One region of the Martinezella sp. CNPSo 3732 genome, then DNA from elsewhere that is predicted to be linked to it. Evidence: riboswitches for the same ligand, from Rfam matches in the RefSeq annotation. Region 1 holds a riboswitch; the other holds the start of a gene.

Region 1 (7,744 bases):
GCGCGAGACAAGAATGCCGACCATCGCGCCGCTCATGATATTACCGATCACCTGACCACGATGCTCGGGCGGCGCCATCGCTGCCGCGATCGGCACGAGGATCTGAATGGCAGAACAGGCCGCTCCCAGCAGGAATAGGAAGATCAGCAGGCTCCAGCCCGTCGGCGCGAAGGCGGCGGCAATAGCCATGACCAGAGCCGACAGAAGCATGCGCAGCACGAGCTGCCGGTTTTCCATGAGATCCGCCAGCGGCACCAGGAAAAACAGGCCGGCGGCATAGCCGAGCAGCGAGGCCATGGCCACCAGGCCGGCACCGCTCTCGGAAAAGCCGAGCGACGGGCCGATGATGCCGACCAGCGTCTGCGGCGCAAAGAGATTGATGACGATGACGCCGGTGGCGACGGCAAAAAGTAATGTCGAGGGTGCGGCGACAGCCTCGGATACGTCGTCCTCCCCCTCGCTCATCATACGTTCGGGATTTTGAGACATAGGCTCTCCAATAATTTTGATAATATTGATAGTCATCTTTATCCCTTTGCTGCATAATGCGGCAATTGAAATGAAATAATAATGTTTATGCGAGTTCATCATGAACATTCATGATCTGGAAGCTTTCGTCGCCGTGGTGGAGACGGGTTCGATCGTCGCCGCCTCGGCGCGCATCAATCTGACGCAGCCGGGCATCACCCGGCGCATCCAGAACCTGGAAGACAGTCTCGGCATTGCGCTGCTCGACCGGCAGTCGAAACCCCTCAAGCCGACGGCTGCGGGCCGCGAAGCCTATGAGCATGGGCGCCGTGTGCTGCGCTCGCTCGACGATCTCAAGGCCGGCGTTTCGCCCGGGGGCGCGATCGGCGGCGAATTCCGTCTGGGGATCATGCCGTATCTTTCCGAAGCGGCCTTATCCGCCCCGCTCGACGCATTGCGCAGCCAGTTTCCGCAATTGACGCTGCGCATCGTCACCGGCTGGTCGCCACAGCTGATCGAGCAGGTCGCTCACAGTCAGCTCGATGCAGCAACCGTCTGCCTGGCGGAGGGGTTGCAGCCGCCGGATAATGTCATCGGCGAAATGCTCGGAATCCATGCCGTCATTCTCGTTGCGGCGCCGTCGCTCGGCGTTCCCGCGGAGCCGAGCCTTGAAGATCTCTCCCGTTTTCCCTGGATCATGAACCAGAGCGGCTGCGGCTTTCGGGCCTTCATTCATCACCGCTTCGAAGCCGAGCGCCTGCCCTTCGATGTCGCCGTCGAGGCGATGAGCGCCGACCTGCGCATGTCGCTGGTCGCGCGCGGGCTCGGCATCGGCGTCTTGACGCCAGCGGCACTGGCGGACAGCCGCTGGCGCGATTCAGTCGAAATCGTCGAGGCACCGGATTTCAGCCCGAAAGTCGTCAACTGGCTGGTGCACCGTCCGCCGGCCGGGCGGCTGGCGCGGCCGATTGCGACCTTCGGTGAGGCATTAACGGAAACGCTGAAAGCGAAAAGGCCATTCTTGACCTGAGCCCTGCAATCAGACGCCGGACCCGTTGACCATCGCCTCAATATTGTAACCATCAGGATCGAGGATGAAGCAAGCATAGTAACGGGCAGAGTTTCATACAATGGCTATTGCGCTTGCGCCATCATCTTCAATCGAGACAGGACGCGGGGACGGAATATGATGTTCAACGGACGGTTATCCGGTTTCGCCTGTATTGTCGCCCTGGCCATGACAGCGTGGAGAGTGCCTGCACGCTCATCGGAACTCGGCATCGACCGCTCGGCGCTTTCTTCGCAGAGCGCGGCGGTTCAGGAAAAGACGCTCAAGAATATTCGAAGCCTGGGCGCCATCTGGTTTCGCGATGGACCGACCTCCGGCTCGGCGCAAGGTGTGGCGAATTTCGTGAGCGAGGTCCGGATTGCAAAACAGCAGCATCTTAAGTTTTTGATGACTGTCGTTCAGATGGACGAGGACTATGATGTCCCGCTGCAAACCCACGATCACGGCTGGAAAGCGAAGAAGCTGAGTCAGATCGATCTTGAGAAATTCACGCAGCGCTTCCAAACGCTGCTCGGTGCGCTGAAAACGGCCGGTCTCACGATCGATGCCGTCGAGTTCGGCAACGAGGATGACAGCTATTATTACGACGCGGACGTGCCGTACGACCATCCCGCCACTGCGGAGGAATTGCACACCTGGCTGCGTGGATACGGCGCATTCCTGAAAGCGGGAGCGACCATTCTGCACGAGCCCCGCTACTATCCGGATGCGAAAGTCGTCACTTTCGGCATCGCCCATGGCTGCGATCAATGCGCCGGCCCGCCCAAGCATCTCTCGAACCCGGCGAAGGTGGTCTCTATGCTGAAAAACGTCGACGGCTTCAATTATCTTGGCAATTCATCCTATGGCGTAGACGGCTATGGCACGCATATCTATGCGTCGCCGAACGACATTGCCGGATCGGTGGCACGCACAATGCACGAGGATGCTACCGCACTCGGTCCGGATAGGCCCCTGTGGCTTACTGAATGGGGATTTCTCGATCTCAAGGCATTTCCCAACAAGAAGGGCGAAACCTTGAGCCAGTGCCTCCAGGCATTTCTCGATACGCTCGATGGGCTTCGTGCCCACATTCCAATCGGGCCGATGATGTTCTATCGCTACGATACCTGGCTGTCGGACGCGTCCGGAAAACTCCTGCCTCCAGCCAAGGTGCTCGCTGCCTATACAGCGAAACAATCTCACTGAACCGGAGCAGGGACACGGAGCTGAATGGAACGAATTGGAGCGGGTGAAGGGAATCGAACCCTCGTATTCAGCTTGGGAAGCTGCTGCTCTACCATTGAGCTACACCCGCCTGCATCTTTGAGATGTCCAACAGTTGGCGGCCTCTGTCAAGGCCGGTTGGTGGGCACCTAGAGCCGGAAGTGCTTCGAGAGCTTCAGGCCCTGTGCCTGATAGTTCGAGCCGAGGCCGGAGCCGTAGAGGCTGCTCGGCTGTTCCAGCATGTGTTCGTAGATCAGTCGGCCGACGATCTGACCGTCCTCGAGGATGAAGGGCACTTCGTGGCTGCGCACTTCGAGCACGGCGCGGCTGCCGCGGCCTCCGGCCGGCGCGTGGCCGAAGCCGGGATCGAAGAAACCGGCGTAGTGGACGCGGAATTCGCCAACCAGCGGATCGAACGGCGTCATTTCGGCGGCGAAGTGCGGGGGAACATGCACCGCCTCGCGCGAAACGAGGATGTAGAATTCATCGGGATCGAGGATCAGCTCGGTGCGGCCGCGGCTATAAAGCGGCTCCCAGAAATCGAAAATATCGTGCTGGGCCTTCTTATCGACATCGACAACGGCGGTGTGGTGCTTGCCGCGATAGCCGATCAGTCCTTCCTTGTCGCCGGCAAGGTCGATCGAGAGCGCGATGCCGCCGCCGGTGATGTTCGGCTTCTTACTGGCGACAAGAGTCTCGCTCTCGTGCAGCGCCAGCAATTCGGGTTCGGTGAGCAGGGCCTGGCCGACGCGGAAGCGGATCTGCGACAGGCGCGAGCCGCGACGCACGACGATCGGGAAGGTGCGCGGGCTGATTTCGAGATAGAGCGGGCCGGAATAGCCGGCCGGGATCTTGTCGAACTCCTGCGCCCGGTCGGTGATGACACGGGTGAAGATGTCGAGCCGGCCGGTCGAGCTCTTCGGATTGGCCGATGCGGACATATCTTCCGGCAGGTCGAGGCGCTCCATCAACGGTACGATATAGACGCAGCCCGTTTCCAGCACCGCGCCTTCGGAGAGATCGACCACATGCAGCTTCAGCCGGTCGAGCTTGTCGGCGACCAGATGCGACGGACCCGGCATGAAGCTGGCGCGGACACGGAAGGCATGCGAGCCGAGCCTGAGGTCAAGGCTTGCCGGCTGGATCTGATCGACGTCCAGTTCTCTCTCGCTCGTCAGCCGCCCCGTTTCAAACAGCGCTGCGATGGCCCGGTCGGCCAGAATTCCAGTATTGCGAGCCATTTTACTTCATCCGCTTATATTCAAGTTATTTTTGTATCCATCGAGAAAATCGAGAGAAAAAGGCCGGCAAGCCGAATACCGAAAACAACGTTCCGACAATAGCCAACAACAAAGAAATCCCAATGGAATGCAGCGATTTTAGCGCTCTAAACACACCTGCGGTCACCGTCCCAAAATCATCGCTCGGTAACTTGAGAAGCGCTGGGAAATAAGTACAAGAAATGTCGGACAACCCAACGGCTGAAGGACAAATTAAACCTCTGCATTTATTTTCAACATATGGGCCAGGCCACGATCTGCAGTCCGCGTGATCTTTTTCCCATATTCTTCGCTCATCAATTCGCAACTGGACGAGTGAAACGCCTTTTGACGCAGCATATTGCTCATCAGAATACGACCATCGTCCCGCTTCGAACTCTTCGGGAAGTTTAGAGAGCAAATTCCACTGTTCTCCCCATGTCATCAAGGTGAAGAAAACCGGCACGATGGATACAATCGCTAGCTTCCAACGATTTATAGCCATTGGCCTTTATCTTCCCCACAAAATAATGGCAAACGCAGCAGTGACAAAACCAAACTCAGGGAATTGACGCAAGCCGTCAACGGCAGTATTGCAACTTATCCCGTGGTGATTTGGCCGGTCGGCTTGCAGCCACGTTAAACAAATGGCTAAAAAGACCGGGGTTGAACCGGTCTGCTTTTGCGACCGGTTTTTTTTGTTTTGAAAGTGGTGATGGCATGAGCAAGACTTGGCGCCCCGCAACCCAACTCGTACACAACGGAACGCTCCGTTCGCAATTCGGCGAGACCTCCGAAGCAATCTATCTGACCCAGGGCTTCGTCTATGACACCTCGGAAGCCGCGGAAGCCCGCTTCAAGGGCGAGACGGATGGTTTCATCTATGCCCGCTACGGCAGCCCCACCAACGACATGTTCGAAAAGCGCATGTGCGCGCTGGAAGGTGCTGAAGACGCCCGCGCCACCGCCTCCGGCATGGCTGCCGTCTCCGCCGCCATCCTCTGCCAGCTGAAGGCCGGCGATCATATCGTCGCTGCCCGCGCCCTCTTCGGCTCCTGCCGTTGGGTGGTCGAGACGCTCGCGCCGAAATATGGCATCGAATGCACGCTGGTCGACGGCCGCTTCACCGAGAACTGGGAAAAGGCCATCCGCCCAAACACCAAGGTCTTCTTCCTCGAAAGCCCGACCAACCCGACGCTGGAAGTGGTCGATATTGCCGCTGTCGCCAAACTCGCCAACCAGATCGGCGCAAAGGTCGTGGTAGACAACGTTTTCGCGACGCCGCTCTTCCAGAAGCCGCTGGAACTCGGCGCGCATATCGTCGTCTATTCCGCCACCAAGCATATCGACGGCCAGGGCCGTTCGCTCGGCGGCGTCATCCTTTCCGATAAGCAGTGGATCGACGAGAACCTGCAGGACTATTTCCGCCACACCGGCCCCGCCATGTCGCCCTTTACCGCCTGGACGCTGCTGAAGGGCATCGAGACGCTGCCGCTGCGCGTCGCGCAGCAGACGGCGAATGCCTCCAAGGTTGCCGATTTCCTCGCCGAGCAGACCAACAAGGTCGCCCGCGTGATCTATCCGGGCCGCAAGGACCATCCGCAGGCCGATATCATCGCCAAGCAGATGAGCGGCGGCTCGACGCTGGTCGCCTTCGAGCTCAAGGGCGGCAAGGAAGCGGCCTTCAAGTTGCAGAACGCACTGGAGATCGTGAAGATCTCCAACAACCTCGGCGACTCGAAGAGCCTGATCACCCATCCGGCCACCACGACGCACAAGAACCTCACCGACGAGGCCCGCGCCGAGCTCGGGATTTCGCCGGGCACCGTGCGCTTCTCCGCCGGCATCGAGGACGGCGCCGATCTGGTCGAAGATTTCGCCCGCGCGCTCGAGCAGGTTTCCGCCTGATATTGATCGAGCCGCCCGGATTTTCTCCGGGCGGCTCGATTGCCTTTAGACAATTTGCAGCTCGTCAGCTGGCAGCCTTGAACTCGACCAGGCCGTTGTTCAGGAAAACCATCTTGTCGAACAGCGTCAGATCCAGCGGATTCGGCAGGCGAATATCCGAGAGATCGGGCACTGGTTTCAGCGCCGGATCGTAGGAGCGGTCGATCTGCGAGACGAAGACGACGATCACGCCTCTGTCGCGCGCAAACGTCTTCAATATCTGAACCTGGATCATTAATTCCGGATTCTCCCGCTTCTGATCCAGCAGCTGCAGATAATCGACCACGGCCAGCGTGCCAGGCGATGCCTGAGCCAGCCTCTCGACGATGTAATCGGCGCTGATGGCATCCGAATTGTCGAACTCGAATAGACCGGCAAATTCCGCATGATCCGCGCCGATGACAGGAAAACGCTCCAAAACCACCTTTTCCGTGTCCTCCAGCGTGAAGAAGACACCGCGATTGCCAGATTTCATGGCTTCGACGGCGAGCCGCAAGCTCATCAGGGTCTTGCCGTGACCGCGCCGCGCGCCGATCAGCACCAGATCGCCCGGGCTTAAACGCGAATACAGCTCGCCGGCGGGCACGGCCGAGCTCGTTTTACTTGCAAGCAAGCTCCAGCCTTCAAAACCTTCGCCAGCCGCGACGCGATCCAGCGCGGCGTGCAAAGGGATATTCTGCTGGCGGGACAGGAGCCTCGCCTTACGCTTCAAATGATAAACAGGGGCGGAAAGCCTCATCTAAACCTCCTATTGCGAGCAATGACCGCAACCCCTCCTTATGCCAGGCGCTCAAACAGTCGGTTTGGATATCGACGGCCCCGCATGAAATATACTTTCCCAAATGGAGGGGGGAGGCACGGGCCATGCCAGAATCAGATCATAGCCGAAATCCTCCTGAGAGGGAATCAGGCGCAAGTTCCCTCAGAGGAACATAAAGGAGGAACAGGAGGTTATATGGCCGGGAGGTTTTAATAATTCCCGATCAGATGTGACGCCCGATCCCTGAAGTGCACCAGCAATGGCGGCAAGCGTATCCGCACCCCACAAGCTCTGCCTGCGACAATATGGTAGACAAGACTAAATGACGGGCGAAACGAGATACTTTGAGAAGAAAGGACTAACCTTCTTCATTGGCCGTAATAGCTGGATTTCAGAGCGATCCGCCTCCCCGAGCGAGATTTCATCACGCCGTTCCTTGACGGAATGGATTGGTTATAGGATACCGCTAGATATCCTGCGCTTTGCGGGAGCAGTGGAAAGCGGATAATATGCCGCAGACTTGAAAATGCTGAAACGACAATGGGCTTCGAGGAGCCTCCGGCGCTTCAGAGCAGTGGCAAGGTATCAGGCATGTATCGCGCCTTAACACGCGACATCGAAGTGGTTGTAGAGCCGTTTTATCTGGAGGAGCAATCCGATCCGGACGATGATCGCTATGTATGGGGGTATCGCATCGTCATTTCCAACCACTCGCAGCGCGCCGTGAAACTGGTGACGCGCTACTGGCACATCACCGATATGAACGGCATAGTGGATGAGGTGACGGGGCCAGGCGTCGTCGGCGAGCAGCCGCATCTGAAACCCGGCGATACCTATGAATATTCCTCTGGCTGCCCGCTGGACACGCCCTCAGGTATGATGTTCGGCCATTACCAGATGGAAACGGACGACGGGGAGCTCTTCCATGTCAAGATCCCCGCCTTCTCGCTGGATACGCCGAACCTGCTGCGCACGCTGAACTGAGCGGCATTACGCCGCTTCTATCTCCGACACTTCGAAGCGATAGGTGGTCGA
Region 2 (7,744 bases), on a different contig from region 1:
GACGGACCGACAGAAGCGACCGGAATGCCGCAGGAGATTTCGAACAGATATTTGAAGAAGGTGGCGGCATGGTCGGACGAGCCGCGTGCCGCCGTCGTGATCAGCGATGGACGGCCAGCCGAGAAGAGCTTCGCGATCTCGGCAAAAGCAGGCTTTTCCTTTTCAAGCAGCGTCGCAACCACCTCGGGCGATTGGCCGGCTTCCGTCAGCATCAGGGATTGGGTCTCGCTCATAGGTCATCTCCAATTCTCAATTCAGCAACAAAATCATAAGCATCGCCGCGATAATGCGAGCGGGTATATTCAACGACGCGCTGGTCGGCGAGGCGGGAAACGCGCTCGATCAGTAGCGCCGGCGCCCCGGCCTTGACGGTCAGGATCGAGGCGGAGGTCGGGTCGAGCGTCACGGCAGTCAGCCTTTGCTGGGCACGCACCGGCTTGAAGCCCTTGGCGGCCAGCGCATCGTAAAGCGACCCTTCGGATATAGCATCTTCGCCCAGAAACTTGATGGGAACGACGGCGCGCTCGATGGCGAGCGGCTGGCCGTCCGCCAGCCGCAGCCGGTCGAGCCGCAACACGGGTTCGTCGAGCCCGAGGCCGAGCAAGAAAGATTCTTCCGGCGCGGGCGCGCTGACGGTGCGTGACAGGATGCGCGCCGCCGGTTCGCGACCGCGAGAGCGCATATCGGCGGAAAAGGAGGAGAGGCGCCACAGCGGCTGCTCGATGCGCTCGACATGCTGCGAGACGAAGGTGCCGCTGCCGTGGCGGGATTCGATGACGCCCGAGGCGAGGAGATCGCGATAGGCGGTTCTCACCGTGACGCGGCCAATCTGCAGGGCACCGGCGAGATCCCGCTCGCCCGGAAGTGCCGTGCCCGGCTTCAGCAAGCCTTCCTGGATGAGGCCGGTCAGCGCCTGTGCCAGACGCTTGTACAGCGGTCCGCTTCCGGTCTCGTCGCTGAGGCCGCGATTGTTCAATTCGGTGATCAAACTGGTTCTATCCATGGCTGCTATATAGAACCTATTTAGAACCAATTCACAAGGTGAATCTGTCTCTAGCGCAAAAAAGAATGGCCGGGCGCTTTTAGACGCCCGGCCGATTTTTCAAGTGAGCAGGCATCTCCAACCTAGTTCTTGGTGAAGATGTAATCCGTTTCCTGCCGCAATACCTCGCCTGGGCGGAGTACGGCATTGGGGAAGTTTTCGTGGTTAATGGCGTCAGGCCATACCTGTGTTTCCAGGCAGAAGCCGGCGAACGGGCCGATCTTGCGGCCGTCATGGCCGGGAACCGGCACATCCAGCTTGAAACCGGTATAGAACTGCACGCCCGGCTCGGTGGTGCGGACCTCAAGCGATACGCCGGAATTGACGCTGCGGGCAAGGACGACGGATCGCTTGGCGGTGCGCTCGGTCGAGAGGCAGAAATTGTGGTCGTAAAGCGCCTGCTCGCTTCCTTCGAAGCGTTTCATCGGCGCCATCTCGCGGAAATCGAAGACAGAGCCTTCGACGGAGCGGATCTCGCCCGTCGGCACCTGCTTGTCATCGGTCGGCGTGTAGTGGTCGGCCGCGATCATGATATCGTGGCCGAGGGCATCGTCGCGGCCGTCGAGGTTGAAATAGGCATGCTGGCAGACATTGGCGAGGGTTGGCTGGTCGGTGGTCGATTCGTAGGTGACGGACAGTTCGCCGTCACCATGGACCCGGTAGGTTGCCTGGATCGTGCAGTTGCCGGGATAGCCGGCGCGGCCATCGGGATCGACGATCTTCAGGACGACGCGGTCCGTACTATGCTCGACGATGGTCCAGTTGCGCTTGGCGATATTGTCCTTGCCGCCGTGCAGGTGGGTGACGCCCTTTTCGTTGAGCTCGAGCTGATACTGCTTGCCGTCGAGGGTGAAACGACCGGCGCCGATGCGGTTGGCGCAGCGGCCGGGCGTGGCGCCGAAATAGGAGGAATGGGCAGGATAATCAGGGAAATTGTCGAAACCGAGCAGAAGCGAGGGCTCGTGGCCTTCAAGGCGAAGATCCTGAATGACTGCGCCCCACGACATGATATGGGCCGTCAGGCCGCCACCGACGATCTTGACGCGATAGACGGTCTCTCCATCGGCCGTTGTCCCAAAATGTTCCCGCTGCAAAGTGCTTTCCGTCATATCAGCTCATCCATTGCTTTTGAGTATGCGAGGCCAGACCCTGCCTCCATTCGCGCGGTTCCGCAACCGATTCCCTGGCGAAATTTAGGCGCGGGTGGAAAGGAAGCAAGGTCTGATTAGGCTTTGCCCATCGCTAGTAGACTGACACGTTATACTGTGAATGTGAGGCGCATAAGAAAGGCGGTCGATTTCGTCCTGATCCGTCCGGCTTGTTGTGAAGAGAGTTGGTCGTCCGTCTGCTGAAAAGCGTGCGAATTAATTGGTTCGACCCATCCGCTTTTTCGGCCTCCATGATCACCATCAACCTGTCGCCGCGAACGGCGAGAAGGATATAGAACGCCTTTTGACTGTATTTTTCCACATAGGAGCTCCAGCGTCCCATACCTGCCGCGTAGCTGGCGTTTCCATAACTGCTCGTTTCCGCAGTAGCGCTCCAGCCATTGCTGGTGCTGATCCTCATAAACCTGCCCTGCCTGATTATTCCCATGCGGCACTTTTCACCGACGCTGGCGTTGAAGTCGATCTGTTCCCATTGTCCGGAGAATCCCTCTTCTTCGGATCTCGCCTGCTGCGAGGTGAACAGAATGGTTGCGATGAAGAGAAGTAATTTTAAAGCGTGGCGCACGCACATCTCCACCGGGTTCCGCAGCGAGTCGGAGCGATATCTGCTGCACTTCTATTTCTATAAATGGTTGTGTTTATTTGGTGGCGCCGTGACAGGCAAATGCTGAAAATTCAGCGCGACAATTCCCGCGTCGCCCTTTCCAATCCGCCAAGCGTCAAGGGATACATGCGGTCGCTCATCAGGCGGCGGATCATCGAAATGGAGGTTGTATGGCCCCAATAGTTTTCCGGCACCGGATTGATCCAGATACATTTGCGGAAATGGCCTGTCATTCGGGCGAGCCAAGTCTCGCCAGCCTCCTTGTTCCAGTGCTCCACCGAGCCGCCCGCTTGAGTGATCTCGTAGGGGCTCATGGAGGCGTCGCCGACGAAAACGACGCGGTAATCGGGACCGAAGGTGCGGATCAAGTCGGCCGTCGCCGTGATATCGACGCGCCGGCGGCGATTGTCCTTCCAGACGCCCTCGTAGAGGCAATTATGGAAGTAGAAATACTCCATGTGGCGAAACTCCGCGCGGGCGGCGGAGAAGAGTTCTTCCACGACGCGGATGTGATCGTCCATCGAGCCGCCAACATCGAAGAACATCAGCAGCTTGACGGCGTTGCGGCGCTCCGGCCGCGTCTGAACATCGAGATAACCATGTTCGGCGGTGGAACGGATCGTGCCGGAGAGATCCAGTTCCTCGGCTGCCCCCTCGCGCACCCAACGGCGAAGACGCTTCAGCGCCACCTTGATGTTGCGGGTGCCGAGCTCGACGCCGTCATCGAGGTTCTTGAAGTCGCGCCGATCCCAGACCTTGACGGCGCGGCGGTGGCGCGAGGTTTCCTGGCCGATACGTACGCCTTCGGGGTTGTAGCCATAGGCGCCGAAGGGCGAGGTGCCTGCCGTGCCGATCCATTTCGAGCCGCCCTGGTGCCTGCCCTTCTGTTCCGCCAGCCGTTCGCGCAACGTCTCCATCAGCCTGTCGAAGCCGCCGAGTGCCTCGATCTCTTTTCTTTCCTCTTCGGTCAGATGCCGTTCGGCAAGCTTGCGCAGCCACTCGTCAGGAATGGCGGAAGGCTCCACCGCTTCTCCCTCGGCATTGCCGGCAATCGCCTCGAAGCCACGAAAGTAATCGGCGAAGACCTGGTCGAAACGGTCGATGAAGCGCTCGTCCTTGATCAGCGTCGCGCGGGCCAGATAGTAGAAGGCCTCGACATCGTAATCGGCAATCCCTTCTTCCATTCCCTCAAGCAGCGAGAGGAACTCCCGGAGCGTCACCGGAACCTTCGCTTCCTTGAGTTTCAGGAAGAAGGGAATGAACAAGCCTCAAGTCCTTTCCTGGCCGATCTCCTCCAGATCATACGGCGTGGTCTGGTAGATCTCGTTGATCCAGTTGCCGAAGAACAGATGCGCGTGGCTGCGCCACCGGTTCTGCGGGGGAATTTCCGGGTCGTTATGCGGGAAGTAGTTGTGCGGCATCTTGATCGGCACGCCGGCATTCACATCGCGGAAATACTCATCCGCCAGCGACGTGGAATCATACTCCACATGATTGAACATGTAGAGCCGGTTGCAGGCCTGCTCGTGCACGAGGCAGACGCCCATCTCGCTCGAATCCATCAGGATCTGCAGGCCAGGTACCTTTTCGATGTCGGCGCGGCGCACTTCGGTCCAGCGCGAAACCGGAATGGCGAAATCGTCGGAGAAGCCGTTGAGATAGACCGAGGAGGGCTTCAGGTTCTGGTGGCGATAGACGCCGAAGGCCTTTTCCTTCAGCGTATATTTCGGCACATTGTGGAAGTGATAGATCGCCGCCATGGCGCCCCAGCAGACGTTCATCGTCGAGTGGACGTTGGTCGCCGTCCAGTCGAAGATCTCCTGCATTTCCTTCCAATAGGTGACGTCTTCATATTCCAGCAGCTCGATCGGGGCGCCCGTGATGATGAAGCCGTCGAATTTGCGGTGCTTCACCTCTTCCCAGGTCTCGTAGAAAGCAAGCAGATGCTCTTCGGAGGTGTTCTTGGCCTTGTGTGCGCCGATGCGCACCAGCGAAAATTCCACCTGCAGCGGCGATGCGCCGACCAGGCGCGCCATCTGGATCTCGGTCTTGATCTTGTTTGGCATGAGGTTGAGAAGCCCGATCTGAAGAGGGCGGATATCCTGACGGAATGCCACCGTTTCAGTCATCACCCGCACACCCTCATTCTGGAGGGTTTCAAACGCGGGGAGCGTATCGGGAATCTTGATGGGCATTGTTTCACTCGCCAAATACAAAAAAACCGGCCGCGATCATGAATCGCTACCGGTCCGCACGCGGCCCTTTAGCGACTTATTTAACGTGGCTGCAAGCCGGCCGGCCAAATCACCACGAGAGAAATTCAATAGACCTGACATCTCCGCGGGTCAATGGGCAGGGGTCGGGGAAATTCCGGGGCTGAGTTCGGAGGCGCGATGTGGCCTACAGATATTTAAGGAGGGCTTCCATGCCGTAACCGAGGCGATGCCTGGCAGCCTCGATCGGTAGCCAGAAGAAGCGGAAGCCGATCGGGTCGCCACCGTCGAAAGGCGTCATTTCGTAGTGGAGCCAAGTGGCGGGCACTCGTTCGGAGATACCGCAGCGGAAATAGTGCCGCTGGTGATAGTAATCGCGGCCGTTCTTTTCGAAACGGTAGTCGTGGACACCAAGCGGATAAAGTTCGTGTGGCGCAAAACCGGTCTCCTCCTCGAATTCGCGCGCTGCGGCCGCCGCAATGTCCTCACCAGCTTCGACAGTACCGCCAGGAACCTGGAGCTGGACAGCGGGAAAATCCGGTTCGTCGAAGACAAGCAGATGCCCATCCCGAACGGCATAGATCAGGACCTTGACGGCATCGGGTTGCATTATCGTCCCTGTCCTCGCGCCATGAAGGCCAGCCGTTCGAAAAGGTGCACATCCTGCTCGTTCTTCAGAAGCGCGCCATGCAGTTTCGGCAAAACGCCCTTTGCATCCGCGCGCAGCGTTTCGGGATCGATGTCGTCTGCGACCAGCAGGCGGATCCAGTCGAGCGCTTCGGAGGTCGATGGCTTCTTCTTCAGGCCCGGCACGTCGCGGATTTCGAAGAATTGCGTCAGTGCCGCATGGACGAGCGTCTGCTTGATGCCAGGATAATGCACCTCGACGATGCGTTTCAGCGTCTCCATGTCGGGAAAACGAATATAGTGGAAGAAACAGCGGCGCAGGAAGGCGTCCGGCAGTTCCTTCTCGTTGTTCGAGGTGATGATGACGATCGGGCGGACGGCGGCCCGGATCGTCTCGCCGGTCTCGTAGACATGGAATTCCATGCGGTCGAGTTCCTGCAGGAGATCGTTCGGAAATTCGATATCGGCCTTGTCGATCTCGTCGATCAGCAGCACGCATTTCGTCGGCGAAGTGAAGGCCTGCCAGAGCTTGCCCTGGCGGATATAGTTCCTGACATCGTGAACTCTGATGTCGCCGAGCTGACTGTCGCGCAGGCGCGAAACGGCATCATATTCGTAGAGACCCTGCTGAGCCCTCGTCGTCGATTTGACATTCCATTCGATCAGTTCGAAGCCGAGAGCGGCGGCCACCTGGCGTGCAAGTTCGGTCTTGCCCGTACCGGGCTCGCCCTTTACCAAAAGCGGGCGCTCCAGCCTTATAGCGGCATTGACGGCGACCATCAGATCCTTGTCGGCGATATAGTCGGCGGTTCCCTGAAATTGCATCGGAAGGCTTTCTCAATCTTTCGAGTGCAAGCTAATTGCTGACCTTATTCGGTTCAAGACGCGAAACCGTGTATATAGGAATGTGATCCCACCGATCTATTGCAAGGGTGGACATGAGGGCGGGTCATGATTAACTGACGGGACGTGTCGCAGGGAAGTGCTGATGGCAGTTGAAAAGCAAGCCAAGCCGAATATCCAGGGAAATGAACAGGTCGGATACGATTTAAGTCTTTTCTTTCGGCTGAGGATGATGTTCTCCGCTTTCTGGAATTCGGCTGTTCGCATCAAGATCATTTCCCTGACTATCGCGCTTTTCGTGATCATTCTGGTCACGGCTTATGTCCAGGTGCTGCTCAACAGTTGGAATGCGCCTTTCTACGATTCGCTGGCAAGGCGCGATATTTCCGCTTTCTTCCATCAGCTCGGCGTCTTCGGCATCATCGCCGGCTCGCTGCTGGTCCTCAACGTCGTTCAGGCATGGCTCAACCAGATGACCGCCCTTTACATGCGCGAGGGCCTGGCGCGCGATCTGGTCGATCAATGGCTGCAGGCCAAGCGTGCGCTTCGTCTTGCCTCATCCGGGCTGATCGGCGTCAATCCCGACCAGCGGCTGCACGAGGACGCCCGCAATCTTGCCGAAAGCTCGACTGGGCTTGCCATCGGACTGGTGCAGGCGACGATCCTGCTTTTGAGCTTCATCGGCGTGCTCTGGGAGCTCTCCAGCGGCATGGTCTTCCACCTCAGGGGCATGAGCTTCTCCATTCCCGGCTACATGGTCTGGGCGGCGATCCTCTATGCCGGATCCGCCTCCTTCCTCAGCCAATTCGTCGGCCGCCGCCTCGTGCGATTGAATGCGGATCGCTATTCGAAGGAAGCCGAACTGCGCTTCGCGCTCATGCATGCCAACGAGCATATGCCGGCGATCACGATTGCCGGCGGTGAGGAGAACGAGCGCCGGCGGATCAATCTCGATATATCGGCCGTGCTCGCCGTTATCCGGCAGCTTGCCATCGCCAATACCAATCTCACATGGGTTTCGGCCGGCTATGGCTGGCTGGTGCTGATCATTCCCATCCTCGTTGCCGCGCCGGCCTATTTCTCCGGCGGCCTGACCTTCGGCCAGCTGATGGTGGCGGTCGGTGCCTTCAATCAGGTCAATTCGGCGCTGCGCTGGTATGTCGCCAATTTCGGGCCGATTGCCGAATGGCGCGCGACGCTGATGCGCGTCACTGATTTCCGCAAGGCGCTGACGGAAATGGACGAC

Evidence for each region. A riboswitch is a leader RNA that binds a small molecule or an ion and turns the genes downstream of it on or off. The one in region 1 is predicted to bind S-adenosylmethionine.
Region 2: it holds a riboswitch for S-adenosylmethionine, as region 1 does, so the genes downstream of both, metA (homoserine O-acetyltransferase MetA) here and AC13RM_RS26370 (O-succinylhomoserine sulfhydrylase) in region 1, are expected to answer to the same signal.

Annotation. Positions count from the first base shown of each region.
Region 1 covers NZ_JBXSOO010000021.1:88,631-96,374, forward strand. Annotated here, with positions in the region: gene AC13RM_RS26340 (MFS transporter) at 1-489, opposite strand, end outside; gene AC13RM_RS26345 (LysR family transcriptional regulator) at 590-1,498, shown strand; gene AC13RM_RS26350 (hypothetical protein) at 1,721-2,725, shown strand; tRNA gene AC13RM_RS26355 (tRNA-Gly) at 2,761-2,834, opposite strand; gene AC13RM_RS26360 (2'-deoxycytidine 5'-triphosphate deaminase) at 2,893-3,984, opposite strand; gene AC13RM_RS26365 (hypothetical protein) at 4,010-4,507, opposite strand; SAM riboswitch at 4,600-4,678, shown strand; gene AC13RM_RS26370 (O-succinylhomoserine sulfhydrylase) at 4,723-5,910, shown strand; gene AC13RM_RS26375 (DNA helicase) at 5,975-6,688, opposite strand; gene apaG (Co2+/Mg2+ efflux protein ApaG) at 7,301-7,693, shown strand; gene AC13RM_RS26385 (Hsp33 family molecular chaperone) at 7,700-7,744, opposite strand, start outside.
Region 2 covers NZ_JBXSOO010000004.1:79,383-87,126, reverse strand. Annotated here, with positions in the region: gene AC13RM_RS11165 (SIS domain-containing protein) at 1-233, opposite strand, end outside; gene AC13RM_RS11160 (GntR family transcriptional regulator) at 230-1,003, opposite strand; gene AC13RM_RS11155 (aldose epimerase family protein) at 1,126-2,151, opposite strand; gene AC13RM_RS11150 (hypothetical protein) at 2,285-2,776, opposite strand; gene AC13RM_RS11145 (vWA domain-containing protein) at 2,887-4,080, opposite strand; gene metA (homoserine O-acetyltransferase MetA) at 4,084-5,010, opposite strand; SAM riboswitch at 5,059-5,136, opposite strand; gene AC13RM_RS11135 (NUDIX domain-containing protein) at 5,216-5,638, opposite strand; gene AC13RM_RS11130 (AAA family ATPase) at 5,638-6,480, opposite strand; gene AC13RM_RS11125 (ABC transporter ATP-binding protein/permease) at 6,644-7,744, shown strand, end outside.